DNA from 4 places in the Streptomyces hebeiensis genome. Region 3 is predicted to be linked to each of the others. Evidence: riboswitches for the same ligand, from Rfam matches in the RefSeq annotation. Region 3 holds a riboswitch; each other region holds the start of a gene.
The links. A riboswitch is a leader RNA that binds a small molecule or an ion and turns the genes downstream of it on or off. The one in region 3 is predicted to bind cyclic di-AMP.

Region 1 (7,221 bases), 2.0 Mb from region 3:
CCGGTGCGGGCGGCCGGTACATCACGGGCGCCGCCATCGCCGTGGACGGTGGCTTCGCCGCCTGAGGCCGCCCGGCACCTCGGGATCCCGGCCGCGCCGGCGGGCGGGGGCGGTGCGGCCGGCGGGGCGTGTCACAGGCGGGGACAGGGGAGCGTGCGGTTTCCCGCGTGGGGGGTGCGGGCGGCCGGGCCCGTCCTGGCGGATCCGCAGCCGCGGCACGCTCTGCGGGTCACGGCGAGCACGCGGCCGGCCGGGCCGTACCGGTAGCGGTCCTCGACCATCCCGCCGCACCCGGCGGTGGAACACCGCGCGGTCACCCGGGCGGTCGAGAGCACCGGGCCGGGGCTCGGCGGGCGGTCGCAGAAGAGGCACGGGAAGAGGGTCTGGCCGTCCTCGTTCTCCACGTAGGCGATCGCGTCGGCGGCCTTGCAGTGGGGGCAGATGAGCGCCATGGCGTCCAACCTCGTCTTGTGGGGACGGACGAGTTCTATGCCATGGAGTGACGGGTGTGGGCCGGTCCGGGCTGTTCTCACCCGGTCGGGTGGATCCGCACGGCCGGGCGGGGCCGGGGCGGGCGGATGGCGCCGCACGGGGCGGTGTGCGCCCGGGGCGGTGTGTCCGCACGGCCGGGCGGGGCCGCTCGGCCGGTGGGCCGTCGGCAGGACGTCGGCCGCCGGGCCGCCAGGGCCGTCGGGCCCGGCGGTCAGGCCAGGCGGTTCTGCATGTCCGGATCCTCGGCGGCGGTGGGCAGGGGGCGGTGGCCCTCGGAGTGGTGGTTGACCCAGCCGCAGACCCCGCAGCTGTAACGGCCGTCGAGGCCGGCGATCTGCGTACCGCACTTGCGGCACTCCGCGTACGTGATCTGCGGGCCGTCCTCCGGCTCGGGAGCCGTGACCGGCTCCACCTCGGGAGGCCATGTGCCGATGTGCTCGCTCATGTACCGGAGGTTACCCAGCATCGTCGCGGGCACCGCGCCGGAGTGTGACCACCGAACCGCAGGGGTGGGGGTGTGACAGCCGGACAGGTCCTGGGCCGTCGGGCGCTGCGGACCGTCCGGAACCGCGGACCGTCGGGGACCGCGGACCGTCCGGAACTGCGGACCGGTCCGGAACGTCGCACCCTGGGGCCTATGGGTGATGCTCCGATCGTCGTTCACCGGCCGTCCAGAACGGGCGGCAGGCGGGTCACGGTACGGGGGCGGATCATGGGGCTCGCCCATTCGGACGATCATCTGATCGAGTTTCTGCGCCAGGCGGGGCTGCCGGACGCGTGGGAGCTGCTGGACGATCCCCGCTGGGTGGAGTGGCAGGGCGGGGCGCCGCACGAGTACGGCGCGGGCGCATGAGTGTTCGAGCGGCGTTCCCGGAGGCGGTTCAGCCGCCGGCGTCCGGCTCGCCCGGTGTGTTCCCGGTGCCGCCGCCCGCGATCGCCGTCAGTTGCGCCAGGCCGTCGATCCGCCAGTCCGCCGCCGCCACGACCTCGGGGGCGTCCGCCCACAGGTGGCCCCACGGCCCGCGCCGCAGATGCGCCGTGCGCAGGCCCGCCGCCCGCGCCGGGAAGAGGTCGTACGCGGGGTGGTCACCGACGTACACCGTCCGCTCGGGCGCCGTGCCGGCCACCTCGATGACGCGTGCGAAGAACTGGGGCGAGGGCTTGGCCACACCCCATTCGGCCGAGGTCGCCACGAGGTCGGCGGGCAGGCCGAGACCACGCAGCAGTTCACCGGCCCGGTGGGTCTGGTTGCCCGCCAGGACCACCCGGACGCCGAGCGCGCGGACGTCGGCCAGGGCGGACCGTACGTCCGGGTAGAGGTCGCTCTCGTCCAGGTGCTCGCCGTGCCCGGCCGCCTCCCGGGCCCGGTACGCCTCGTCCAGGTCCAGGCCCGGCCGGAGGAGCCGCAGCGCGTCGCCGGCGTCGTGGTTCCGTACGGTGGCGGCGCCGACGAGCGCGGAAACGGTGTGCCGGGGGACCCCCAGCCAGTCGGCCCACGAAGCCCACTGGCGGTCGTCGCGGACGAGTGTCTCGCCGATGTCGCACACGATGGTTTCCATGGTCGTCAAGGGATCAACCATCGGCCCCACTCCCGGTGTTGGATCACGGGACACGCTCTGCCCATTGTCAGTGGCGGGCCGTAGCCTAGTACCCATGTCCGCATCCTCACCCACTTCCTCAGACGACCGTGTGACCGACCGCGCCGCCAACGCCGCCGCCGACGGTGGTGCCGCTGCCGCTGCGGCTGCGGCTGCCGCCACGGCCGCCGTTCGCTCCGCCGCTGTGGTCAACGCGGAGATCCGGGCCCTGTGGGGCCGGGCCGGCGGTGCGCTCTCGCCTGCCGAGCAGGAGCACTATCAGCGCCTGCTGGTCGAGTGGGCCGCCGCCGTCCGGGCCGATGTGGTCGAGGCGGCCTGACACCGGCCCGCGGCGGCTTTCGTCAGCCCGCGGCGGGATGTGGTCATGACCTTGCTCAGGATGGCGTAGAGTTGTGTTCACCGACGCGGGGTGGAGCAGCTCGGTAGCTCGCTGGGCTCATAACCCAGAGGTCGCAGGTTCAAATCCTGTCCCCGCTACTTGTAGGGCGAAGGCCCGGATCCTCAGAGGATCCGGGCCTTCGCTGTTGTCCCGGCGCACACCGCCCCGTATGGGTGCGCCGCCCGCCGCGGCCCCGACCGGCCGGCCGCTCCATCAGTCGTTTTCCGACCGCCCCGTTGTCCACGTATTGGATGCTTCGCCCACTCGGCGGACGGCGGGTCGCGGCTCGGGCGAACAGCGGCCAGCCTGGATAGGCAGGGCGCGGTACCGTCCGCAGCCGCAGGCGGACCGGCAGGAGACCTTTCGTGGGGATGCTGACGAAGCTGCGAGAACGCGCCGGCCGTGTCGGCGGTGCGAACGCCGGGGGCGGGCGGGGCTCCGACGCGTGCCCGGACGAGGGCCGCGCCGGGCGCGGGCCGCGCGGGCAGGCAGGGCGGACCGGGTCAGGAGCCGGCCCGGGGGCGGGCTCCGGCTCGAACGCGGGCTCCGGATCGGGCGCCCACTCGGGCTCGGGCTCGGGCTCGGGCGACGACCGCGGCGGCCTCGGCGGACACCACCTCGGTGGTCTGGGCGGTGGCTTCGGCGGCGGACGTGGCGACAACCCCGGCAGCGGACGCGGCGGTCATGCCCGGAGGCCCCGCCGGGGCGCCGCCGCCGGGCGCAGGCTCGTGCGCTACCTGCCCGCCCTCGTCATCGTCGCCGGGACGCTCTACGACTACTTCACCCCCGCACGCATCTCCGCGTCCCCCCTCTTCGCCGCGGCCCCGCTGATCGCCGCCCCGTTCTACTCCCTGCGAGGCACGCTGCTGGTGGCCGTGGCGGCGCTGGCCGCCGAGTCGGGACTGCACCTCTACGCCGGTGCCGGGGACCAGGCCCAGAGGATCAGCGGCCTGCTGACCGTCCTGGTCGTCGCCGGCCTCGCGCTGTACATCAACGGTGTCGTGCGCCGCAGCGGTCAGCGCCTCGCCTCCGCCCGCATCATCGCCGAGACCGCGCAGCGCGCCGTGCTGCCCCGGCCCGCCGAGCGGATCGGCGGGCTGCGGGTCGCCGCGCGGTACGAGGCGGCACAGGAGGGCGCGTTCATCGGCGGTGACCTGTTCGCCGTTCAGGAGACGCCGTACGGGGTGCGGCTGGTGGTCGGTGACGTACGGGGGAAGGGGCTGGTGGCGGTCGAGGCCGTGGCCGTCGTCATCGGAGCCTTCCGGGAGGCCGCCGAGCAGGAGACGTCGCTGGAGGGGGTCGCGCGCCGGCTGGAGCACTCGCTGACCCGCGAGATGCTGCGGCGGGAGGGGCTGGACGCCGCCGAGGGCTTCACGACGGCCGTCCTCGCCGAGATCCCGCCCGACGGGGCCGTCGTCCGGCTGGTGAACCGAGGACATCCGGAGCCGCTGCTCGTGAACGGCGACGGCGCGGTACGGACCCTGGCTCCCCGCGACACCGCGCTGCCGCTCGGGATGAGCGAGCTGGGCGGGTGGCCGGACCGGGTCGAGCAGGCCGCGTACCCGCCCGGCGCGACGCTGCTCTTCTACACGGACGGCCTCTCCGAGGCGCGGAACGCCCAGGGGGTGTTCTACGTCCCCAGCGAGCGGCTGGACGGGCGGGTCTTCCAGGGGCCCGACGAAATGCTCCAGGCGCTGATCGACGACGTACGGGTGCACACGGGCGGCGGCAGCCAGGACGACATGGCGCTGCTGGCGGTCACCAGACCCCCCGAGGGGGCCACGGAGCGCCGCCGGACCATACCGATCGTGCTGTGACGGCCCGCGGGGACCGGACGGGCGGGGGCGCCGTGACGATCAGGTCGGTGCGCCGGACACCGACGGGCATCGCGAGGCGCCGTCGGACCGCGCGGGGCCGCCCGGCTGCCGCCACCGGGCACAGCCGGGCACTGCCGGGCACCGCCGACCGCCGGCAGTCGCCATCGGGCACCCATGGGCACCGTACGTAATCGAAAGATCTCCCTCCGCATAACAGTTGACATACCGTCAGGTTTGTTGTCGTCCCCAAAGAGCGGTCAACTCGCCCTGTTGTGCCCGCGTATGCGCTGGTGCGTCCGTTGCGAAGTTGTTAACGATCACTGGGAACAGCTTGGAATAAGGCCCCGACGTCTATTAACGTTCGATAACGCAGCGCGGTCGTCCCAGTCGTCGCCAGAGACGACGCCGTGCGCGGCGCCGAATCCCGCAAGGAACCGGGGAACCACCACATGGGGTGAATCGGACGTCTTTTGCCGCCCTGGCGGCCGAAGCGTCCGTAGGAGACCTTCCTGCTCCGAACCCGTCAGCTAACCCGGTAGGCGAGAAGGAAGGAAAGGAGCACGCCCCAGTGGCGTCCAACAAGCCTGCCCCCGCGGCCACCATCGAAACCCACTCCTTCGCGGCGACGGACGCGACGGAGTCGGAGGCGACGTGGGGGGAGTGGAATCCCACCGCGGAATCCATTCGCCCCGTCCGCGGCAGGCACCGCGTCACCAGCAAGCGCAACGGGCTGGCCCGCAGCTCCACCGTCCTCGGCGTCGGCGTCATCGCCGCCGTCGGCGCGGGTGGCATCGCCACCGCGCAGGACAAGCCCGCGGTCTCCATATCCCTTCCCGACGCCATCGCGGACAACCTTCCGGACGCCTCCTCCCTGCCGGGCATGGGCTCGCTGGCGACGGACGACTCCGAGACCGAACTCCTCGCGAGCGCGCCGCTCACCACCGCCGGGCTCACCGCGGAGGACGCGGAGCAGGGCACCGCCGACGCCGGCGAGGCGCTGCGCGCCCGTATCCTCCAGCAGGCCGAGCAGCAGCAGTCCGCGGCCGAGGCGGCGCGGCTGGCGGCCGCGGAGACGGCGGCGGCCAAGAAGGCCGCCTCGGACGCCGCCAAGCAGCAGTCGCAGGCCGAGAAGGAAGCCGCCGAGGCGAAGAAGAAGGCCGAGGAGGAGGCCAGGGCGAAGGCGGAGGCCGAGCGCCTGGCCAAGCTGGCCGCCAGCTTCTCGCTGCCGACCTCCTCGTACACACTGACCTCCACCTACGGTGAGTCCGGCTCCCTGTGGTCCTCCGGCTACCACACCGGCCTGGACTTCGCCGCCCCGACCGGTACGCCGGTCAAGGCGGTCCACGGCGGCACGATCAAGTCGGCCGGCTGGTCCGGCTCGTACGGCTACCGGACGGTCCTGGAGCTCGACGACGGCACGGAGATCTGGTACGCCCACCAGTCCTCGATGACCGTCAGCGCCGGCCAGAAGGTCACCGCGGGCGAGGTCATCGGCCGGGTCGGCGCGACCGGGAACGTCACCGGCGCGCACCTGCACCTCGAAGTGCACACGGCGGGCGGCTCGGGCATCGACCCGATGGCCTGGCTCCAGAGCAAGGGCGTCACTCCTTGATCCCGCGAATCCCCGGATCCTCGTAATCCCCGGATCCCCGGATCCCCGGATCCCCGTGATCCTCGGATCCTCCTGATCCACAGCGACGTCCCCGCCCCGGAGGGCCGGCCGCACACCGCGGACCGGCCCTCCGGCGCGTGGCCGTCTGCTGTCGGTCGCCGGTCGCCGGTCGCCGGTCGCCGGTCCTCGGCCCTCGGTGCCGTCCGTCGGCAGTCGGCAGTCGGCCATCCAGTCGTCACCGGCCCCCACCGCTAATGGCGGTAGGGGTTGTAGTCCTCGTAGTCGACGTACTGGGGCGGTACGGCCATCCGGCCCGTGGCCCGTGCCGCATACGTGAGCGCGGGCCCGGCCGTGTCCCTGCGCTGCCACAGGTGGTGGAGCAGCTCCTGCTCGCGCGCCACGAAGTCCGGCTCCGCCGAGCCCCGGTGGGCCCGGTGGCGCAGGAAGGCCAGTGAGGTCGCGAACGCCTCGTACTCCCCGACCGAGCGTGCCGCCGCCGCGCCGTACGTCCGCCCCGCGAAGTCACGTGCCATCGTGCGCGCCCGCATCGAGGAGAGCGCGTGCGCCGCGGCGGGGGCGAGCCAGCCGGCGGCGGCGTACGCGGGCAACTCGGCCGCTATCGTGCGCAGCTCGCGCTGCCGGGTCCATATCGACAACCAGGTCAGCAGCGCGAACACCGGTGCCATGAAGGCCCCGTAGACGATGTAGAAGCCGAACGGTCCGAAGAGGCCCGTCGAGCCGTTCCACAGGGCGTGCATGCCCATGGCCAGCGCCAGGCCCAGCAGCGGCAGGACGACCCGGCGGACCCTGCGGCGCCCGGCGGCCGCTGCCGCCAGCCCGAATCCGATGCCGGTGAGCACGGTGAACAGCGGGTGTGCGAACGGGGACATGACGACCCGCACGAAGAAGGTCGCGACCGTGACGGAGGCGAGACCCGAGCGGCCCATGTTCTCGTCCTCGCCGAAGGCGTTGCCGAGATACAGCACGTTCTCGGTGAAGGCGAAGCCGGTGGCGGTGAAGCCCGCGATCACGACGCCGTCCACGAGCCCGGTGAAGTCGCGCCTGCGGAAGAGGAAGACGAGCAGGACCCCGGCCGCCTTGGCGCTCTCCTCCACGACCGGCGCTATCACCGTGGCGCCGAGTGATTCGGCGCTCGCCGGGTCGGCGGTGGCGGTGGCGATCCACTCCGTCGCGAAGGAGTTCGCGATGATCGAGATCAGGGCCGCCGCGCAGGCGCCCCAGGAGAAGGAGAACCACAGGTTCGCCCAGGGGCCCGGCTCGACCCGGTCCAGCCAGCGGAAGGCCGCCAGGAGGAGCGGCACC
Region 2 (7,221 bases), 790 kb from region 3:
TCCCGGCGAGAGCCTGACGGACCTGCCGGGGCCGCGCGGTACCGCCCCGCGGCCCGTACGGGCGCGGACAAGCCCCGGCAGGGCCCCGGGGCCCGTTCTCCCCGGCGTCCGAAGGGCCCGCCGGGAGGCGCTCAGCGTTCCAGGGGCAGGAGGTCGGGCCGTTTTGCCGCCACGTGATCACCTGACGATTCGCCCCGCAGGCGGCGGCCGATCCAGGGCACCAGGTACTCACGCGCCCAGTGGAGGTCGTCCCGGCGTGTCTCCAGCGTGCCCCGGGGGGCCTGCGGCGGCCACGCCTGGTCCGGGTCGGCGGGCACCGGTACGCCCAGCACCTGCGCGGCGCGCAGCGCGACCCGGGTGTGGCCCTCGGGCGAGAGATGGAGCCGGTCGCCGTCCCAGGCCCGCCGGTCCTGGACGGACCTGAGGGACCACAGGTCGAGCACCGGGCAGCCGTACCGGTCGGCGATGGCGCGGACGTGCGCGGTGTACGTGGCGACCTTGCCGCGCAGATGGCGCAGGACGGGTACGCCACGGGTGTCGAAGCCGGTGGTCACCATGACCGTGCCGACCACACCGGTCAGGTCCGCGACGGCCCGCTCGAACCGCTCGGCGACATCGTCCGGGTCACTGCCCGGCCGGATGATGTCGTTGCCGCCGGCGCAGAACGTCACCAGGTCCGGGGCCAGTTCTCGCGCCCGGGGCAGCTGGTCCGCCACGATCTGGTCGAGGAGCTTGCCGCGTACCGCGAGGTTGGCGTACCGGAAGTCGCCGTGCGCGGTGTCGGGCGTGTCGCCCGAGGACGGCAGCTGGTCGGCGAGCAGGACCGCCAGCCGGTCCGCCCAGCCGACGAACAGCCCGTCGGGTCCGGGGTCGCCCACGCCCTCCGTGAAGCTGTCCCCGAGCGCTGCGTACGACCCGAATACGCCACTCTTACTTGTTCTCGAATCGTCGTCTCCCACAGCCGTTCATCCTTCACCCGCGGATGTGACCTACGCGACCGTAAGGAGGGGTTGACGACGCGTGATATATGCCATCGGTCAATTTTCGCCCAAGCGGGAATAGCCCGGGCGTCGCTCGTCCCCGCCGCCCGGCGCCCGGCACGCGCGGTGCCGGGCGGGGGCGACGGGGACGTCTCCGGAGCGGCTCCCGGAAGACCTGCCGGGCCGGACCCTCGGATCAGAGGCTGACGCCGTTCTGACGGAGGTAGGCGATCGGGTCGACGTCCGAGCCGTACTCGGGACCGGTGCGGATCTCGAAGTGCAGGTGCGGGCCCGTGACGTTGCCGGTGGCTCCGGAGAGGCCTATCTGCTGCCCCGCGCCGACGGACTGGCCGGCGGAGACCGCCAGGGACGACAGGTGCCCGTACTGGGAGTACCGGCCGTCGTCGTGCTTGATGACGACCTGGTTGCCGTACGAGCCGCCCCAGCCCGCGGTCACGACCGTACCGGCGCCGACCGCCTTGACCGGAGTGCCGGAGGACGCCGTGAAGTCCACACCGGTGTGGTAGCCGCTGGACCACATGCCGCCGGAGGCGCGGTACGGCGTGCTCACCGGCGCGTCGACCGGCTTGGTGAAGCCGCCGGTGTCGCTCTTCGCGGCAGTGTCGGCCGCGGACTTCGCGGCCGTGCCGCCGGTGGCCTTCCCCGCGCCCTCGGCCGCGGGAGCGGCGGAAGCCGAGGAGGCCCGGGGCGTCTCGGAGCGCGCCGACGACGGCTTCTTGGCGCCGTCGCCCCCGGCGGACTTCCCGCCGATGGTCAGTTCGAGACCGGGGTGGATCAGCGACGGGTCGTCACCCACGACCGAGCGGTTGTCCGCGTACAGCTTCTGCCAGCCGCCCCGGACCTTGTGCTCGTCCGCGATCTTCGACAGGTAGTCGCCCGCGACCACGGCGTACGTCGTGGTCGCCGCGGCCGCGGCCTGACGCGGCGCGGTGGACGTCTGCGTCACGGACGCCTGGGCGGTGCGGGACACGCCCTCGGCCGCGTGGGCGGAGACGGCCTGCGGCGCGGTGGCGGGCGCGGCCTTCGGGGCGGCGTGCGCGCCGGTGGCGGCGATGAACGGCAGGGCGATGGCGGCTCCGCCCGTTCCGGCGGCGGCGAACCCCCGCGAGAACGTACGGGTCTTGGGGCGTCGGTGCTTACCCTTACCGGGCATGGCGCATTCCTCTCCGGCGCCTACGAGGTGAGCTGTCGGGTTCGGGCTGGAGCTGCCCGGCCACGCGTGCGCGTGACTTCACCCCGAGCCGTCCGGGTCCGTAGACCCGCCCGGCGTACTACCTGGGTCCCCCGCTCCTGCCACGCGTGGATCGATGGATGCGAATTCCGGGCGGCGGCAGGATTCGGCGTTCCGTCCGGATTGAGGCTGAACGTAAGCGAGTCGCCCGGGCGGAACAAGCAGGTCTTTGACCGACGGGGTCGGCCGCCCGGTTATCGGCCGGGCCCGCTCGTCACCCTGCGTGGATTTCACACGGCTCATTTCCGGACGGCATCGCGATAGGGCGGAAGATCACCAGCACGGAACGTCACGAATATGATCCTGCTCACCTGACACCACCCATCTCGGTCACCACCGGGGCAGGTTGGGCCCAATGCGTCTCAATACAGCAATACGGACAGACGGCCATTTACGGTCAATTCCCATGGCGTTGATTGTCCGGGATCGTGCACATCCGGATCGAGCCGCCGAGCCCTTTGCGGCCGGAATGGATGCCGTAGGGTCGGCAGTCGGTACCGTCGGCGGCGGGCGTCGGCGGCTGACACGGAGGAGCAGGCCGTGACGCGAGAGATGCCGCAGTCCGCGCGGACGGAGCCGGAACTGACCGGCGTGCGCAACTTCCGCGACGTGGGCGGACTACCGACCACCGACGGCCGCCGGGTCGGGTACGGCAGGCTTTTCCGCAGTGGCCATCTCGCCAATGCGACAGCCGCCGACGCGGCTTTCCTTTCCTCGCTCGGCCTGCATACCGTCTTCGACTTCCGCAATGCGGCCGATCTGAAGCTGGACGGCGCGGACGTGGAACTGCCCGGCGTACGGAATGTGAACATTCCCCTCTCCGACCCGGCGGAGGGAGCCGACTTCTGGCGCATGGTCAGGGACGGCGATCTCGATCAGCTGCGGGACCTGCTCTCGGACGGAAAGGCCGCGGCCCGAATGATCAATTCGTACCGGTCGATCATCAAGGACCGCACCGCCGAGCACAGCCGCGTCCTGCACGCACTCGCCGAGGAGAGCCTCCCCGCGCTCGTGCACTGCGCGGCGGGCAAGGACCGCGCCGGGCTCTCGGTCGCCGTCTGTCTGCTCGCGATCGGTGTCGAGCGCGACGCGATCGAGGCGGACTACCTCAAGTCGAACGCCCCGGGCCGCCGCTATGCGGTGCGACGCAGTGACAGCACTCCCGCCGGTACGTCCCAGGAAGTGATGGAACTGCTGAGCCCGCTGTTCGACGCGCGTGCCGAATACCTCGCCGCCGCGTTCGAGACCATCGAGACAACCTGGGGCGGAACCGACCGCTATCTCGCCGAGGGGCTCGGCCTGACCCCCCGGACCCGGGAGCGACTGCGCGCCCGCCTTCTCGACGAGAACAGCTAGCCACCGGCAACGTTTGCCCGGCCCCGCCGAACCCGCCTCCCGTGACGGGTGGCACCCGGCGGGGCCGCCTCCGCCGCTGCCGCCGGAAGAACCGGCCAGGAGAAAGACGCACCCCGCTACTAGACAGGACTGGACATGTATGGCTAGTTTCCAGCCATGACTGAAGGGGTGCTCAAGCATCAGCGCATCGCCCGCGTTCTGGCCCGTGAGATCCACAGCGGCGCTCTGAAACCGGGCAGCAAGCTGCCCGGCGAACACGCGCTCACCCGGCGCTTCTCGGTCAGCAGGACCACCGTCCGCCAGGCCCTGGACGAGCTCAGCAAGCAGGGGCTGATCTCCACGCACGCGGGTGTCGGCTCGTTCGTCACCTTCGACGGCCATCTGCTGGACAACCAGCTGGGCTGGACCAGGGCCCTGGCCGACCAGGGCGCCCGGATCACCACCGAGGTGCTGCGCCTGGAGACGGTGCGGGACCCCGGACTGGCCGGGGAACTCGGCCTGGAGGGCCATGACTTCATGGCCCTGGACCGACTGCGCATCCTGCCCGGCGGGGCCCCCGTCGCCCTGGAGCGCAGCAGGGTCCCCCTGCTGCCGGCCCTCGCCGAAGTACCGGCGCGCGGCCTGGTGGACGGCTCATTGACCAGGACCCTGGCCGCCGCGGGCATCCGTGCCACGCACGGGGACGAGTGGGCGTCCGTCACCAGGCTGGACGCCGGCGAGGCGACGCTGCTGCGCCGCGGCGAAGGGGACGTCTTCCTTCGTACGCGCCGGGTCAGCCGGGGACCGGAGGGCGACGTCGTGGAGCACGTGACCAGTCTGCTGGACCCCGCCCGCTTCGAACTCCACCTCGGATTCGAAGAGCCGGCGCGCTGACCGCCGGACCGGCGCGCCGGGGGAGCCGCACCGCTGAATCGCCGCCTCCCCAAGCCTCCCGGCATCCCCGATGCCCCCGACATCCCCACCACACCAGGCCGCACCCCCTCATACCCCCCGCACCGACAGGAAGCCTTGATGAACGACCAGCACGACCGCGCGCTCGGAGCTCTGTACGGCCTGGCGATGGGCGACGCCCTCGGCATGCCGACCCAGATCATGTCCCGGAGGTCGATCGTCGCCCGGTTCGGCACCGTCACCGGCTTCGAACCGGGCCCCGCCGACAATCCCGTGAGCGCGGGAATGCCCGCCGGGTCGGTCACCGACGACACCGACCAGGCCGTCATCGTGGGCCGGCTGCTGACCGAGGGCAACGGACGCGTCGACCCGCTCACGCTCGCCCGGGAACTCCTGGAGTGGGAGCGGGTCATGAAGGCCAAGGGCTCCTTCGACCTGCTCGGTCCCTCCACCAAGGCCGCGCTGGAGGCCGTCTCCCGGGGCGTGCCCCCCGAGGAAGCGGGCAAGTCCGGTGCCACCAACGGCGCCGCCATGCGGATCACCCCCGTCGGCATCGCTTTTCCGGACACGCCGCTGGAGTCCTTCGTCGACCGGGTCGCGGCGGCATGCCAGGTCACCCACGACACCACCCTCGGCATCTCCTCGGCCGCGGCCGTGGCCGCGGCGGTGAGCCGGGGGGTCGCCGGCGGCAACCTGGAGGACGCGCTCGCGGCGGCGGTCACCGCGGCGCGCGCCGGTGCCGAACGCGGGCACTGGGTCTACGGGCCCTCGATCGCGGCCCGTATCGAGTGGGCCGTGGAGCTGGTGCGCGGACTCCCCGAGGAGCGGGCCCTGGACCGTATCAGCGACCTCGTGGGCACCAGCGTCGCCAGCCAGGAGTCGATTCCCGCGGCGTTCGCCGTGCTGGCCCTCGCCGACGGCGAGCCGTGGCGCGCGTGCCTCCTGGCGGCGAACCTCGGCGGCGACTGTGACACCGTCGGCGCCATCGCGGGCGCCGTCGCCGGCTCCCTCGGTGGAGCGTCGGCTCTGCCCGCCGACGCCCTCGCCACCCTCCGCTCGGTCAACGGCCTCGATCTCGAGCCGCTGGCCACTTCCCTCCTCGCGCTGCGGGCCGCCGCGGCCGGGTGACCGCCCGCTCGCCTCCGCGTCGCGCACCCGTCCCCGGGGGCCACGCGGACGGCTCGACCTCCCCGAACAGAGAGACAGGTACGACCATGGCCGGATCAGACAACGACCGCGTCGGCGCGGTGGAGACACGGGGCATCGAACCCGTACCCGACGCCGAGCGCCACGGCCATCCGGGACAGATGTTCTGGACGTGGTTCGCGGCCAACATCAGCATTCTCGGCCTGCCGCTCGGCGCGGCGCTGGTCAGCTTCCGCGGGCTGAACATCTGGCAGGCGGTGGTGGTGGCGGTGCTCGGCTCCGTCGGCTCGTTCGCCCTGGTGGGAGCGCTCAGCATCGCCGGCAAGCGCGGTGGCGCCCCGGCCCTCACCCTCTCCCGCGCGGTCTTCGGGGTGCGGGGCAACGCGGGCCCCACGCTGGTCACCTGGCTGAGCCGGCTCGGCTGGGAGACGATCAACACCACCACGGCGGCCTTCGCCCTGCTGGCGCTGCTCGACGTCGCTTTCGGCCTGCGCCGGAACACCGTGCTCACCGTGGTCTGTCTGCTGGTCTTCATCGGCTGCACCCTGCTGATCAGCGGTCTGGGGCACGCCACCATCATGTGGATCAACAAGTGGGCCACGTACGCCTTCGGCCTGCTCAATCTGGTCGTGATCGCCTTCCTGGCGGCCACCGTGGACTGGCACCGGGTCCTGCAGGCGCCGGCGGGGCCGATGAGCGCCATGGTCGTGGGCACCGGCATGATCGCCGCCGGTACCGGCATCGGCTGGGCCAACGCGGGCGCGGACTACGCCCGTTACCTGCCCCGTGACATCCCCGGCGGCCGGCTCGTCGTCGCCTCCGCGTTCGGCGCCGGTATCCCGCTGATCGTCCTCATCTCGCTCGGTTCGCTGCTCGCGGCGGGCGAGCCGGGCCTCGCCTCCGCCGCCGACCCGGTGGCGGCGATCAACACCATTCTGCCCTCGTGGATGTCGATCCCGTATCTGATCGCCGCCTTCGGTGGCCTGCTGCTCTCCAACCACCTGTCCGTGTACTCGGCCGGCCTGACCATGATCACCCTGGGCATACGGGTCCGGCGCACCGTGGCCGTCGCCCTGGACATGGTCGTCACCTTCGTCGGCGGCGTCTACTTCATCCTGATCGCCGAGAACTTCTACGGGCCGTTCATCACCTTCCTCACCCTGCTGGCCGTGCCGATCACCGCCTGGGTGGGAGTGTTCGCCGTCGACATGCTGCTCCGCAGGTCATACGACACCGACGCCCTGATGAATGTCGGCCGCACCAGCCGCTACTGGTACCGGGGCGGCTTCTCCTGGCCGGCGACGACCGCCTGGGCGGCGGCCATCGTGGTGGGTCTGCTCTTCACGGAGGCCAGTACCGGCGCGACGGACGTCTGGTTCTCCGGACCGCTCGCGGACAGCTGGATCGGCAGCAACGGGCTGGGGTGGGTGGTGACCCTGACGCTCGCCGCGGGTCTGTACGCCCTGCTGCGGAGGCTGGCGGGCGGTGCCGGGACGGAGGCCGGCGCGCGCCGCACGGAAGAGCGCGCTCCGACCGCACCGACGGCGCGGGAGCACGTGTGAACAGCGAGAACGCCGCCATGGGCGGCCGGAAGGA
Region 3 (7,221 bases):
GTCCAGCGTGCCGAGCGAACCGGTCAGCGTGAACACCGCCGCGTCCGCCGCCGGGTCCACCGCCGTGAAGGAGATCACGGACGCGCCCTCGGCCAGCTTGATGCCCGCCATGCCACCCGCGGCCCGGCCCTGCGGCCGTACCTGCGACGCCTGGTAGCGCAGCAGTTGCGCGTCGGAGGTGATGAAGACCAGGTCCTCCTCGCCCGTGCGCAGCTCCGCCGCGCCGACGATCCGGTCGCCCTCCTTGAGGGAGATGACCTCCAACTCCTCCTTGTTGGCGGGGTAGTCGGGGACCACCCGCTTGACCACGCCCTGGAGCGTGCCCAGCGCGAGTCCTGGCGACGACTCGTCGAGCGTGGTCAGACAGACGAGCGTCTCGTCGTCCTCCAGCGCGAGGAACTCCGACACCGGCGCGCCTCCCGACAGGTTCGGCGCGGCGGTCGCGGCCGGCAGCTGGGGCAGGTCGATCACCGCGATGCGCAGCAGCCGCCCCGCGGAGGTCACCGCGCCCACGTCGCCGCGCGCCGTCGCCGGCACGGCCGAGACGATCACGTCGTGCTTGACGCGCTTGCCGTCACCGCCGGCCAGCGGTTCGCCGTTGGCCGTACGCGCCAGCAGACCGGTCGAGGACAGCAGGACCCGGCACGGGTCGTCGGCGACCTGCAGCGGCACCGCGGCCACCTCGACGCCCGTGGACTCCAGCAGCTGGGTGCGCCGGGGCGTGCCGAACTTCTTCGCCACCGCGGCCAGTTCGCCGGAGACGAGCTTGCGCAGCTCCGTGTCCGACTCCAGGATCCCGGTCAGCTCGTCGATCTCCCCGTTGAGCCGGTCGCGCTCGCTCTCCAGCTCGATGCGGTCGAAGCGGGTGAGCCGGCGCAGCGGCGTGTCCAGGATGTACTGCGTCTGGACGTCGCTCAGCGAGAAGCGCTCGATCAGCCGCTCCTTGGCCTGCGCCGAGTTGTCGCTCGACCGGATCAGCCGGATGACCTCGTCGATGTCGACCAGCGCGACAAGAAGTCCCTCGACCAGGTGAAGCCGGTCGCGCCGCTTGGTCCGCCGGAACTCGCTGCGCCGGCGCACCACCGTGAACCGGTGGTCCAGGTAGACCTCCAGCAGTTCCTTCAGGCCCAGCGTCAGCGGCTGCCCGTCGACCAGCGCCACGTTGTTGATGCCGAAGGACTCCTCCATCGGCGTCAGCTTGTAGAGCTGCTCCAGCACCGCCTCGGGCACGAAACCGTTCTTGATCTCGATGACCAGGCGCAGTCCGTGGGCCCGGTCCGTGAGGTCCTTGACGTCCGCGATGCCCTGGAGCTTCTTGGCGGAGACCAGGTCCTTGATCTTCGAGATGACCTTCTCGGGACCGACCGCGAACGGCAGCTCCGTGACGACCAGGCCCTTGCGGCGCGCGGTGACGTCCTCCACCGTCGTGGTGGCACGGATCTTGAACGTGCCGCGGCCCTTCTCGTACGCGTCCTTGATGCCGCCCGTGCCGACGATCCGGCCGCCGGTGGGCAGGTCGGGCCCCGGGACGAACCGCATCAGCGTCTCCAGGTCGGCGCCCGGATGCTTGATCAGATGGCGGGCGGCCGCCACGACCTCGCCGAGGTTGTGCGGCGGCATGTTCGTCGCCATGCCGACGGCGATCCCGGAGGCGCCGTTGACCAGCAGGTTCGGATACGCGGCCGGGAGCGTGACCGGCTCCCGCTCCTGACCGTCGTAATTCGGCTCGAAATCGACGGTGTCCTCGTCGATCGACTCCGTCATCAGTGACGTCGCGTCGGCCATCCGGCACTCTGTGTACCGCATCGCGGCCGGCGGGTCGTCGTTGCCGAGCGAACCGAAGTTGCCATGGCCGTCGACCAGGGGAAGCCGCATCGAGAACGGCTGTGCCATCCTGACCAGAGCGTCGTAAATGGAGGCGTCGCCGTGCGGGTGGAGCTTACCCATCACCTCACCGACGACCCGGGCGCACTTCACATAGCCACGGTCGGGGCGCAGCCCCATCTCGTTCATCTGGTAGACGATCCGGCGGTGCACCGGCTTCATGCCGTCCCGGGCGTCCGGCAGGGCACGGGAGTAGATCACCGAGTAGGCGTACTCGAGGAAGGAGCCCTGCATTTCATCGACCACGTCGATGTCGAGGATCCTCTCCTCGAAGTCCTCCGGCGGCGGGGTCTTCGTGCTGCGGCGGGCCATCGCTGCTGCGGCTCCTTCACAGGATCAGGGTGCTGGACCAGTGGCCAGCTGCTGGCGGGACGCGGGATCCGTACGACAACGTCGCGGTCCGACGCCGACCATTGTGGACCGGGCCACCGACAACACCGACCTCGACCCGTCGTCGGCCGTGCGTCGAGGGTACGCGGCGAGGGAACGGGCGCGGGAACTTCGCCAGGTGTCAGCACGCTTGCATACAGTGGCAGGACCTCTCCATATCGCGATCGAAGGGACGTACATGCCCATGGGTCACACGGCCACAGCGCAGGCCGGTACCAGCGGCCTGACAGCGACTGAGCACCGGCTGGACAACGGCCTGCGCGTGGTGCTCTCCGAGGACCACCTGACCCCGGTCGCCGCGGTCTGCCTCTGGTACGACGTCGGTTCGCGCCACGAAGTCAAGGGCCGTACCGGCCTGGCTCACCTCTTCGAGCACCTGATGTTCCAGGGCTCGGCCCAGGTCCGGGGCAACGGCCACTTCGAACTGGTGCAGGGCGCGGGCGGTTCCCTCAACGGCACCACCAGCTTCGAGCGCACCAACTACTTCGAGACGATGCCCGCCCACCAGTTGGAGCTGGCGCTCTGGCTGGAGGCGGACCGCATGGGCTCGCTCCTCGCCGCGCTCGACGAGGAGTCCATGGAGAACCAGCGGGACGTCGTCAAGAACGAGCGCCGCCAGCGCTACGACAACGTGCCCTACGGCACGGCTTTCGAGCGGCTGACCGCCCTCTCCTACCCCGACGGCCACCCGTACCACCACACGCCGATCGGCTCCATGGCCGACCTGGACGCAGCGACCCTGGAGGACGCCCGCGCGTTCTTCCGTACCAACTACGCGCCGAACAACGCCGTGCTGTCGGTCGTCGGCGACATCGACCCCGAGCAGACGCTCGCCTGGATCGAGAAGTACTTCGGCTCCATCCCGTCCCACGACGGCAAGAAGCCGCCGCGCGACGGCACGCTGCCCGACATCATCGGCGAGCAGCTGCGCCAGGAGATCCACGAGGAGGTCCCGGCCCGCGCGCTGATGGCCGCCTACCGGCTGCCCCACGACGGCACGCGCGAGTGCGACGCCGCCGACCTGGCGCTCACCGTCCTCGGCGGCGGCGAGTCCTCCCGCCTCCACAACCGACTGGTGCGCCGGGACCGCACGGCGGTGGGCGCCGGATTCGGGCTGCTGCGGCTGGCCGGCGCCCCCTCGCTCGGCTGGCTGGACGTGAAGGCGTCCGGCGGCGTCGAGGTGGACCGGATCGAGGCGGCCGTCGACGAGGAGCTGGCCCGGCTCGCCGCCGACGGACCCACCGAGGAGGAGATGGAGCGGGCCCAGGCCCAGCTGGAGCGCGAGTGGCTGGACCGGCTCGGCACCGTCGCCGGCCGCGCCGACGAACTGTGCCGGTACGCGGTCCTGTTCGGCGACCCGCAGCTGGCGCTGACCGCCGTCGGCCGGATCCTGGACATCTCCGCGGAAGAGGTGCGTGCCGTCGCCGCGGCGCGGCTGCACCCGAACAACAGGGCGGTGCTGGTGTACGAGCCGCTCGCCGCCGCCGACGACGACACCGCTGCCGAAGGCGCCGACGCCGCCACCGCCGACGAGACCGACGAGCACGAAGGGGCGGACCAGTGACCGACGCTGCCGTGACCATGGACCTCCACCCGCAGCCGACCGCCGGCACCGCCAAGCCCTGGGCCTTCCCGGCCCCCGAGCGCGGCACCCTCCCCAACGGGCTGACGGTGCTGCGCTGCGACCGCCCCGGCCAGCAGGTGGTGGCCGTCGAGATCAACCTCGACGCGCCGCTGGACGCCGAGCCGGAGGGCCTCGACGGCGTCGCCACGATCATGGCCCGCGCCTTCTCGGAGGGCACCGACAAGCACACCGCCGAGGAGTTCGCCGCCGAGCTGGAGCGCTGCGGCGCCACGCTCGACGCGCACGCGGACCACCCGGGCGTCCGGCTCTCCCTGGAGGTCCCCGTCTCCCGGCTGGCCAAGGCGCTCGGCCTGCTCGCCGAGGCGCTGCGGGCCCCCGCCTTCGCGGACAGCGAGGTCGAGCGGCTGGTCCGCAACCGGCTGGACGAGATCCCGCACGAGACCGCCAACCCCGGGCGCCGCGCGGCCAAGCAGCTCTCCAAGGAGCTCTTCCCCGCCTCCTCGCGCCTGTCCCGGCCGCGCCAGGGCACCGAGGAGACGGTCGAGCGCATCGACGCCGCCGGGGTGCGCGCCTTCTACGAAGCGCACGTGCGCCCCGCCACGGCCACGGCGGTGATCGTCGGCGACCTCTCCGGCGTGGACCTGGACGCGCTGCTGACCGACAGCCTCGGCGCCTGGACGGGCAACACCGCCGCGCCCCGCCCCGTACCGCCGGTGACGGCCGACGACACCGGCCGGGTCGTGATCGTGGACCGGCCGGGCGCCGTCCAGACCCAGCTGCTGATCGGCCGGATCGGCCCGGACCGGCACGACCGGGTCTGGCCGGCCCAGGTGCTCGGTACGTACTGCCTCGGCGGCACGCTCACCTCCCGGCTCGACCGCGTGCTGCGCGAGGAGAAGGGCTACACCTACGGTGTCCGGGCCTTCGGCCAGGTGCTGCGCTCCGCAGCGCCCTCGTCGCCGGGCGGGGCGACGGGCGCCGCGATGCTCGCGATCAGCGGCTCCGTGGACACCGAGTCCACCGGCCCGGCGCTCGCCGACCTCTGGACGGTGCTGCGCACCCTGGCGGCCGACGGGCTCACCGACGCCGAGCGCGACGTGGCCGTGCAGAACCTGGTGGGAGTGGCCCCGCTGAAGTACGAGATGGCGGCGTCGGTCGCGGCCACGCTCGCCGACCAGGTCGAACAGCACCTCCCGGACGACTTCCAGGCGCAGTTGTACGCGCGCCTGGCCGAGACCGGCACGGTCGAGGCGACCGCCGCGGCCGTCAACGCCTTCCCGGTGGACCGGCTCGTCACCGTGCTCGTGGGGGACGCCGCGCAGATCGAGGAGCCGGTCAAGGCGCTCGGCATCGGTGAAGTGACCGTCGTCGCGAGCTGATTCGCGGATCTTCACGAGCTGATCCGTGGATCTCCGTACCACAGAGGGAACCCCGGCGGCGGGCGCTGCCGGGGTTCCGGTCTTATTTCCGTTTTGTTGGTCAATTGGCTTGTTTGAGGGAGAGGTTGCCTGTCTGGGGTGTGGGCTGCGCTACAAAAACACGCGTCCGTTTGGTTATCGAAAGATGACGCGCTTAGCGTCGGTCCGGCTGTTCGCCCGTCCCGCCGCATCCCGTGGCACGGACAGCCATCGCCGAGTTCCCGGTTCGCCGGGGAGCCGGGGACCCACCGTGTCCCTGGGGTGAATCGGACGCCTTCGCGCGGCGCGTGGAGGGGCCCGTAGGAGACCTTCCTGCTCCGAACCCGTCAGCTAACCCGGTAGGCGAGAAGGAAGGAAAGGACCGGCCACCCCATGGCTTTCACCCGCGCCACCGGGAAGCATCGTGCCCGCAGCCAGATGAGCCGTACGAGCGCGAGAGCCGCGGGCGCCGCGACGCTCACCGCGACCGGCGTCATCGGCACCCTCGCGGCCTCCCCGGCGTTCGCCGGTGGTGCCGCCGACGCCCAGGCCGCCTCGCACACCGGTCTGACCGGGGCCGTCGCCCTCGGGGACGACCTGGCCGGTACGGTCGACGACCAGGCCGACGCGCAGGCCCGGGCCGCCGCCCAGGACAAGGCGAGGGCCGTGGCGAAGGCCGAGGCCGAACGCAGGGCGGAGGCCCGCGCCAAGGAGGCGCGCGCCGAGGAGATCCGCGCCGCCCGGGAGGCGGAGCGCAAGCGGCTGAACACCTTCCAGCTGCCCGTCGCCGGCTCGTACGTCACGACCGGCTACCAGTCCGGCGGCTCCCTCTGGTCCTCCGGCAGCCACTCCGGTGTCGACTTCCGTGCCGCCTCCGGCACCCCGGTCGTCTCCGTCGGCACCGGCACCGTGGTCGAGGCCGGCTGGGGCGGTTCCTACGGCAACAACATCGTGATCCGGATGCACGACGGCACGTACACGCAGTACGGCCACCTCTCCTCCATCGGCGTCTCCGTCGGGCAGAGCGTCACCCCGGGCCAGCAGATCGGTCTGTCCGGCGCGACCGGCAACGTCACCGGGCCGCACCTGCACTTCGAGGCCCGTACCAGCCCGGACTACGGGTCGGACATGGACCCGGTCGGCTACCTGCGCGCGCACGGCGTGAACCTCTGACGCGCCGGGGCGCCCGCGCCCCCGCGCTTCCGTGTGCGGTGCGCCGCCCCGCGTGCGCGGGTGCGTACTCCGAACCCCGCGCACCTTCGTTTCCCCAGCCCCCGTCAGGCCCCGGCAGCGCGCCGGGGCCTGACGCGTCCGGTCCTGCGCTGTCAGGTCCGCTCCGGTCCGCTCCGCTCCCGGGCCGGGTTCTTCCGCTGTTTCTGGCCAAAAGATATCCATGGATTCCGGGTGGCCATCGGAAATTCGTTGCTGCTGCAATAGAGTCACGGAACAGGCGTCAATCGGAAGAGTTTCACGCCGATTAAGTCGGAGGTTCGGACATGCGCATTCCCGCGCACTCGGTATGCACGGCGATCCGCGACGACATCGTCTCCGGACTGTTCGAGCGGGGCAGCAGGCTCACCGAGGAGCAGCTGGCCCGGCGCTACGGCGTCTCCCGCGTCCCGGTGCGCGAGGCGCTGCGCACCCTGGAGTCGGAGGGGTTCGTGACCACCCGCCGCCACGCGGGCGCGTGCGTGGCCGAGCCGACGGAGCAGGAGGCCGCCGATCTGCTGGAGGTGCGGCTGCTGCTGGAGCCCCTGGGCGCCGCCCGGGCCGCCCAGCGCCGCACCGACGCGCATCTGAAGGTACTGCGCGGCCTGGTCAGACTGGGGCAGGAGCGGGCCCGCCGGGGACAGGGCCAGGACCTGCGCTCACTCGGCGCCTGGTTCCACGAGACGCTCACGCAGGCGTCCGTGAGCCCCGGTCTGATCGCGCTGCTCACCCAGCTCCGGCACAAGATCGCCTGGA
Region 4 (7,221 bases), 1.4 Mb from region 3:
CTGGTCGAGGCGATCGAGGCCGGCGACGGCGACGAACTGCGGGAGGAACTGGGGGACGTGCTCCTCCAGGTGGTCTTCCACGCCCGGATCGCCCAGGACGGCCTGGAAGAGGGGATCGAGCCGTTCTCGATCGACGACGTCGCGGCCACGATCGTGGAGAAGCTGATCCACCGGCATCCCCATGTCTTCGGCACCGAGACCGCCGAGACACCGGAGGACGTCAAGGCGCACTGGCTCCGGACGAAGGCGATCGAGAAGCAGCGCACCTCGGTCACGGACGGCGTTCCGCTGACCCAGCCCGGCCTGGCGCTCGCCGCGAAGCTCGGGGCGCGTACCCGTACCGCCGGCCTCGACGTCCCGCTGCCGGGCGGCGAGGGCATCGGTTACGAACTGCTCGCCCTGGCGGTACGGGCGGAGGCGGCCGGGGTGGACCCGGAGACGGCGCTGCGCGCGGCGGCCCGTGCGTACCGGGACGCGATCCGGGCGGCGGAGGGCCACGCGGAGTAGTCCCCCGTGCCCGAGCCCGCCGGCCGTGCCCGAGCCCGCCGGCCGTGCCCGAGCCTGATCGCCGTGCCCGAGCCCGATGGCCGAGCCCGAGCCCGATGGCCGAGCCCGGCGAAAGCACCCCTTAGTGTCGAGGTATGTCGTCGACCGCCGCCCCCACCCTTTTCACCTGGGAGTTCGCCACCGATCCGTACCCCGCGTACGCCTGGTTGCGCGAACACGCCCCCGTACACCGGGCCACCCTGCCCAGCGGGGTCGACGCGTGGCTCGTGACGCGGTACGAGGACGCCAAGCAGGCCCTCGCCGACCCCCGGCTGTCCAAGAACCCCGTTCACCACGCCGAGCCGGCGCACGCGCGGGGGAAGACGGGGATCCCGGGGGAGCGGAACGCGGATCTCATGACGCATCTGCTCAACATCGACCCTCCCGACCACACCCGGCTGCGCCGGCTCGTGTCCAAGGCGTTCACCCCGCGCCGGGTCGCGCTGTTCGCGCCCCGCGTCCAGGAGTTGACCGACCAGCTCATCGAGGACTTCGCCGGCAAGGGCGAGGCGGATCTGATCCACGACTTCGCCTTCCCCCTCCCCATCTACGCGATCTGCGACCTCCTCGGGGTGCCGCGCGAGGACCAGGACGACTTCCGGGACTGGGCCGGGATGATGATCCGCCACGGCGGCGGCCCGCGCGGAGGGGTGGCCCGCTCGGTCAAGAAGATGCGCGGGTACCTGGCCGAGCTCATCCACCGCAAGAGGGAGAACCCCGGCGAGGACCTGATCTCCGGACTGATCCGGGCCAGTGACCACGGCGAGCACCTCACCGAGAACGAGGCCGCGGCGATGGCCTTCATCCTTCTGTTCGCGGGTTTCGAGACGACCATCAACCTGATCGGCAACGGGATGTACGCCCTGCTCCGCAACCCGGACCAGAAGGCGCTGCTCCAGCAGGCGCTCGAGCGTGGCGACTCCCGGCTGCTCGAGACGGCGGTCGAGGAACTGCTCCGGTACGACGGGCCCGTGGAACTGGCGACCTGGCGCTACGCCACCCGGCCCCTGCGCATCGGAGGGCAGGACATCGGCCAGGGCGAGCCCGTCCTCGTCGTCCTCGCCGCCGCCGACCGCGACCCGGACCGGTTCGCCGATCCCGACAGGCTCGACCTCGGACGGCGGGACAACCAGCACCTCGGTTACGGACACGGAATTCACTACTGCCTCGGTGCGCCCCTTGCGCGCCTGGAGGCACAAACGGCACTCGCGACCCTGCTGACTCGACTGCCCGATATGCGTCTTGCCCAGGATCCGGTCGATTTGCGGTGGCGGGGAGGGCTCATCATGCGCGGCTTGCGGACGCTCCCCGTGTGCTTCACGCCGTCGCCCGGCCTGTGATGTTCGCCATGGCCGCCTGCCCGTATCCGACCGTTTTTCCCTCCGCTTCTCACTGACGCTCCGTCAAAAACGTGACTTTCGCGTGATCTGCGCTGCATCCGCTTGTGACAGACGTTCGAGTCCCGCTACTTTCACGGAGACTCCGGCCGCAACATGCCCGAGTTGTAATATCAGTCACACGGAAGGCAATCGCATGCGCTCCGGGAACGGCCGACACAGGCGACCTCGTCAAGCACCCGCTCTGTTCGTCACGGCGGGGGTGACCGGCTCGGCGATCGCCATTCCGCTGCTCGGCGCGTCCGGCGCGAGCGCGGCCGAGACGTCCACGTGGGACCGGGTCGCGGAGTGCGAGAGCGGCGGCACGTGGAGCGCCAACCTCGGGAACGGCTTCTACGGCGGACTCCAGATGTCCCAGAAGACCTGGGACGAGTTCGGCGGCGGTGCCTACGCGGAGCGGCCCGACCTCGCCAGCCGCTCCCAGCAGATCGCGGTCGCCGAGAAGGTCCTCGCCAAGCAGGGTCCCGCGGCCTGGCTGAGCTGTGCGGTGGTCTCCGGTCTGACGGGCGGCGGGGCGCTGACGCCCGGTGACGGTGACGGCTCCGGCTCCTCCGACGCGGGCGCGGGCGGCGGTGCGACGGAGGGCTCGCCCTCCCCGAGCGGCTCGACCGGCTCCTCCGACGGGCGGTCGGGCGACGAGCCGACGCCTTCCCACTCACCCGACGCGCCGACGCCCGGAGCCACCGGTTCCGCCGACACCGAGGGCTCGGACCCGGGTTCGGCGTCCGGCTCCGGGAGCGAGGCGGGCGCGTCCAAGGGCAAGCACCGCGGCAACGCGGCCGACGAGAGCCCGGCCGAGAGCGGCGCGGACAAGGAGCGCGAGGCGACCGACCGGGCCTCTCGGGACACCGGTTACGGGCGTGACCTCGGCGCCGGGTCGGAGGACGCCTCCACGGGCCCGGACATCATCAGCGGCGCCGGGCTCGTCGGCCCGTACGCCCCCGACTACAGCGGCGACTTCACGGTGCGCCCGGGCGCGCAGAAGGTCGTCGGCGGCTGGCTGTGACGCCGGCCCTCGGCTGACGCCGGGGGAGGGCCGGAACGGGCTGTACGAGGCGGGCCTGTATGTGGTCGGCCCGTACGAGGCGGGCTCGGTGGGGCCTGTGGGCCGCGCGACGTCGTGTGATGCGTCGCGTGCCCCACAGGTCCCTTGTCGCGTTCCGGGGTGCGCCCCGGCGCACGCCGCCCACCCTCCGGGCCACCCCGTGCACGGGGGCCCACCCCGTGCCTGGTTGTGCCGGCCGAGCTCGGCCGCACCCCTCCGCGCTCGACGGGCTTCGTCGGGCTCCGCCACGCTCGACAGGGCCACTTCGGGCTCCTCCGTACGCGTCAAGGCACCTCCGCACTCCTCCGTGCCCCTGTCCGCGCCGCCCCGCGCCGTCGCCGTACCGCGTCCCGGCTCGCCTCGCCGCCACCGGTCGCCGCCGGCCTCGTCGCGGGCCGGCGGGCGGCCTCGGCAGAGGCCCCGAGTGGCTGCTCAGAGCCGTGATCTGACAGGCCGACAGGATGAGTTCGAGATCGTTTGTCCACTTTCGCGAAAGTGAGACAAGCATCTCTTTGCCGCACCAGTTCCTCCATGGCCCGCCTGTTGGTCTCGTTCGTCTCTCACCTGCGGAAATGCGGCGTTCCTGAAGGGCAGTTAGGGCGTTTTCTCCCTGATGTACTTCTTTGAACAAGCGGCGGGCCTGTGTTTACGGTCTGAACCGCTCGCACCGCGGGCCTCGTCGACCGAAACGCCGAATCCTGCCGTCGGTCGGGGGGAGAGTCGTCGCGTCAAGCGCCGAAGGCAGGAGCGGGGGACCCAAGGTTTCGTGCCGGGCCCGGCCGTCGAGAGACGGCCGAGGGCCGGCTTGGGGTGAAGCCGCGTTGCGAGAGCACGCGGCCGGGCCACTCACAGCCCGAACCCGACAGCTGACCTCGCAGGCGTCGGTGAGGAGATGACCCATGCTGTTTTCCGGCAAGGCCAAGCACCGCCGTCCGTCCAAGGCCGTTCGCTACGCCACGCTCGCCGGGATCACCGGCGCCGCCGTCGCGGCCCCGCTGATCGGTGCGACCTCCGCCTCCGCCGCCAGCACCTCCGAGTGGGACCAGGTCGCCCAGTGCGAGTCCGGCGGCAACTGGTCCATCAACACCGGCAACGGCTACTACGGCGGCCTCCAGTTCTCGTCGTCCACCTGGGCGGCGTACGGCGGTACCTCCTACGCCTCGACCGCCGACAAGGCCTCCAAGTCCCAGCAGATCGCCGTCGCGGAGAAGGTCCTCGCGGGTCAGGGCAAGGGCGCCTGGCCGAACTGCGGCGTGAACCTGTCCGGCGCGTCGAGCAGCTCCGGCTCTGCGTCGGGCAGCGGCTCCAGCGCCTCGAGCTCCGGTTCGAGCTCCGGCGAGCAGCAGTCGCAGCAGTCGCGGCAGACCCAGCCGCGTCAGTACCAGCAGCAGGCTCAGCCCGAGAAGCAGGAGCGTACGTACAGCCAGTCCGCCTCGCGCGGCGAGAGCCGTCCGGCCACGATCAAGAAGGGGGACGGCGAGTACAAGGTCAAGTCCGGTGACACCCTCTCCAAGATCGCTGACGCCAAGAAGGTCAAGGGCGGCTGGAAGAAGGTCTTCGACCTGAACAAGGACGTCATCAGCGATGCCGATGTCATCTACCCGGGCCAGCGGCTCCACCTGAGCTGACCCGAGCCGTTCCCGGCGGCCGGGCCGGCCTCGCGTCGCCGGCCCGGCCCGCCGGGCCCACCGGGTCGCACGGCCTGAAGCGGCGGCCATCCGGCGGGCCGGCTCCGTACCTCCGCTCCCCGTACTCCCCGGCCAGCCCCCGAGCCCGCTCCCCGCAGTCCTCACCCCGTCCCCCCGGTGCTCCCCGGTCCGGCGCGTTTCCCCCGTACGCGCCGGGCCGGGGTTTCACGTCTCCCGGGCCGGAACCCGCATTCCTCGGTCTCTTTCGTCCCAGCGGGCGGGCGCGGGGCGGGGTGGTCACGCCCGGCCGGTTAGGCTCGTGTCGCAAGGCCAAGAGACCCTGCACCTCTAGCGTCACACCAGAAGGAGATGCTCGTGCCGTCCATCGACGTCGTCGTAGCCCGGGAAATCCTTGACTCCCGAGGGAACCCCACGGTCGAGGTCGAGGTCGGCCTCGACGACGGCAGCACCGGCCGTGCTGCCGTCCCCTCCGGTGCGTCCACCGGTGCGTTCGAGGCCCTGGAGCTCCGCGACGGAGACCAGAACCGCTACCAGGGCAAGGGCGTCGAGAAGGCCGTCCTCGCCGTCATCGAGCAGATCGGCCCGGAGCTCGTCGGGTACGACGCCACCGAGCAGCGCCTGATCGACCAGGCGATGTTCGACCTGGACGCCACCCCGGACAAGTCGTCGCTCGGCGCCAACGCCATCCTCGGCGTCTCCCTCGCCGTCGCGCACGCCGCCTCCGAGGCGTCCGACCTTCCCCTCTTCCGCTACCTGGGCGGTCCGAACGCGCACCTGCTGCCGGTGCCGATGATGAACATCCTGAACGGCGGCTCGCACGCCGACTCCAATGTCGACATTCAGGAGTTCATGATCGCCCCGATCGGCGCGGAGTCCTTCTCCGAGGCCCTGCGCTGGGGCGCCGAGGTCTACCACACGCTCAAGAAGGTCCTGAAGCAGAAGGGCCTCGCCACCGGCCTCGGCGACGAGGGCGGCTTCGCGCCGAACCTGGACTCCAACCGCGCCGCGCTGGACCTCATCCTCGAAGCGGTCAAGGAGGCCGGCTACGTGCCGGGCCGCGACATCGCGCTCGCGCTCGACGTGGCCGCGTCCGAGTTCTACAAGGACGGCTCCTACGAGTTCGAGGGCAAGTCGCGTACGGCGGCCGAGATGACCGCGTACTACGAGGAGCTGGTCGACGCCTACCCGCTGGTCTCCATCGAGGACCCGCTCTTCGAGGACGACTGGGAGGGCTGGAAGACCATCACCGACAAGCTGGGCGCGAAGGTGCAGCTCGTCGGCGACGACCTGTTCGTCACCAACCCCGAGCGCCTCGCGCGCGGCATCGAGGACGGCGCCGCGAACGCGCTGCTCGTCAAGGTGAACCAGATCGGTTCGCTGACCGAGACCCTGGACGCCGTCGAGCTGGCCCAGCGCAACGGTTTCAAGTGCATGATGTCCCACCGTTCCGGCGAGACCGAGGACGTCACCATCGCCGACCTGGCCGTCGCCACGAACTGCGGCCAGATCAAGACCGGCGCCCCGGCCCGCTCCGAGCGCGTCGCCAAGTACAACCAGCTGCTGCGCATCGAGGAGATCCTCGACGACGCGGCGGTGTACGCGGGCCGGAGCGCGTTCCCGCGTTTCCGCACCGCGCAGTAAGTCCCGCGGCAAGTCCCCGAGGCAAGTCCCCGCACCGCGGTGACCCCTGCGGCGAGTCGCCGCGGCAAGCCCCGCGGTGAGCGCCGCCCGCCCGTCGTCCGTACGTCTCCGGCCGTGGTCCCGTACCGTGTGCCGGGGACGCACGGCGGCGTGAGGTGAAGCCGACGGCACACGGGCCGGAGGCTTGAGGCAAGGGGAGGCGAGCCATGGCAGGGAACCGCGACCGGTTCTCCACCGCGACCAGGCTGCGGCTGCTCGGTGAGCAGACCGCGGCCCGGGTCTACCGCTCGCAGACCCGCAGACAGGACCGCCGCTCCCGGCTCACCGGCCGGGCGGCCTTCCTCGCGCTGATCGTCTGCACCCTGGTCGTGGCGCTGGCGTACCCGATGCGGCAGTACGTGTCGCAGCGCAACGAGATCGCGGAGCAGGAACGGCTGGCCCGCGAGGCGAAGGAACGCGTCGAACAGCTGCGGGACGAGAAGGAACGCCTCCAGGACGACGCGTACATCGAGCGGCTGGCCCGTGAGCACCTGCACTACGTGAAGCCGGGCGAGACCGGCTACACCCTGACCGACCAGGGGACACGGGAGCGGGAGCACGACGAGGAGGAGGGGGCGGACCGCCCCTGGTACTCGAACGTCATGGACGGCGTGGACACGGCGGACCGCCGGGACGACTGACCACTCCATCTCGTCGCATCGCATCGCATCGCATCACATCATCGGAATCGGCTTAGGCAGGCATGGAACACCCCCCTCCGCAGACCGGACGCACCGAGCCCACCGCGGCGGACGTCAAGGCATTCGAGCAGCAGCTCGGCCGGCCCCCGCGCGGACTGCGGGCCATCGCGCACCGCTGCCCCTGCGGCCGGCCGGACGTCGTCGAGACCGCCCCGCGGCTGCCCGACGGCACGCCCTTCCCGACGACGTACTACCTGACCTGC

Region 1: another riboswitch for cyclic di-AMP. It lies ahead of ACU6P3_RS17825 (M23 family metallopeptidase); the one in region 3 lies ahead of ACU6P3_RS26120 (M23 family metallopeptidase).
Region 2: another riboswitch for cyclic di-AMP. It lies ahead of ACU6P3_RS29465 (LysM peptidoglycan-binding domain-containing M23 family metallopeptidase); the one in region 3 lies ahead of ACU6P3_RS26120 (M23 family metallopeptidase).
Region 4: another riboswitch for cyclic di-AMP. It lies ahead of ACU6P3_RS20360 (transglycosylase family protein); the one in region 3 lies ahead of ACU6P3_RS26120 (M23 family metallopeptidase).

Annotation. Positions count from the first base shown of each region.
Region 1 is NZ_CM129812.1:4,078,986-4,086,206, forward strand. Features, by position in the region: gene ACU6P3_RS17785 (SDR family NAD(P)-dependent oxidoreductase) at 1-65, shown strand, start outside; gene ACU6P3_RS17790 (hypothetical protein) at 132-452, opposite strand; gene ACU6P3_RS17795 (hypothetical protein) at 704-937, opposite strand; gene ACU6P3_RS17800 (hypothetical protein) at 1,130-1,345, shown strand; gene ACU6P3_RS17805 (HAD family hydrolase) at 1,374-2,051, opposite strand; gene ACU6P3_RS17810 (hypothetical protein) at 2,146-2,409, shown strand; tRNA gene ACU6P3_RS17815 (tRNA-Met) at 2,494-2,567, shown strand; gene ACU6P3_RS17820 (PP2C family protein-serine/threonine phosphatase) at 2,835-4,286, shown strand; cyclic di-AMP (ydaO/yuaA leader) riboswitch at 4,692-4,843, shown strand; gene ACU6P3_RS17825 (M23 family metallopeptidase) at 4,855-5,898, shown strand; gene ACU6P3_RS17830 (PrsW family intramembrane metalloprotease) at 6,150-7,221, opposite strand, start outside.
Region 2 is NZ_CM129812.1:6,875,211-6,882,431, reverse strand. Features, by position in the region: gene ACU6P3_RS29475 (STM4011 family radical SAM protein) at 1-17, shown strand, start outside; gene ACU6P3_RS29470 (SGNH/GDSL hydrolase family protein) at 132-959, opposite strand; gene ACU6P3_RS29465 (LysM peptidoglycan-binding domain-containing M23 family metallopeptidase) at 1,177-2,154, opposite strand; cyclic di-AMP (ydaO/yuaA leader) riboswitch at 2,159-2,321, opposite strand; gene ACU6P3_RS29460 (tyrosine-protein phosphatase) at 2,785-3,588, shown strand; gene ACU6P3_RS29455 (GntR family transcriptional regulator) at 3,745-4,461, shown strand; gene ACU6P3_RS29450 (ADP-ribosylglycohydrolase family protein) at 4,600-5,607, shown strand; gene ACU6P3_RS29445 (purine-cytosine permease family protein) at 5,694-7,187, shown strand; gene ACU6P3_RS29440 (PfkB family carbohydrate kinase) at 7,205-7,221, shown strand, end outside.
Region 3 is NZ_CM129812.1:6,088,460-6,095,680, forward strand. Features, by position in the region: gene ACU6P3_RS26105 (DNA gyrase/topoisomerase IV subunit A) at 1-2,196, opposite strand, end outside; gene ACU6P3_RS26110 (M16 family metallopeptidase) at 2,453-3,838, shown strand; gene ACU6P3_RS26115 (M16 family metallopeptidase) at 3,856-5,238, shown strand; cyclic di-AMP (ydaO/yuaA leader) riboswitch at 5,479-5,636, shown strand; gene ACU6P3_RS26120 (M23 family metallopeptidase) at 5,650-6,429, shown strand; gene ACU6P3_RS26125 (GntR family transcriptional regulator) at 6,753-7,221, shown strand, end outside.
Region 4 is NZ_CM129812.1:4,715,610-4,722,830, forward strand. Features, by position in the region: gene ACU6P3_RS20345 (nucleoside triphosphate pyrophosphohydrolase) at 1-507, shown strand, start outside; gene ACU6P3_RS20350 (cytochrome P450 family protein) at 642-1,886, shown strand; gene ACU6P3_RS20355 (transglycosylase family protein) at 2,146-2,949, shown strand; cyclic di-AMP (ydaO/yuaA leader) riboswitch at 3,712-3,884, shown strand; gene ACU6P3_RS20360 (transglycosylase family protein) at 3,888-4,616, shown strand; gene eno (phosphopyruvate hydratase) at 4,992-6,278, shown strand; gene ACU6P3_RS20370 (FtsB family cell division protein) at 6,485-6,958, shown strand; gene ACU6P3_RS20375 (DUF501 domain-containing protein) at 7,021-7,221, shown strand, end outside.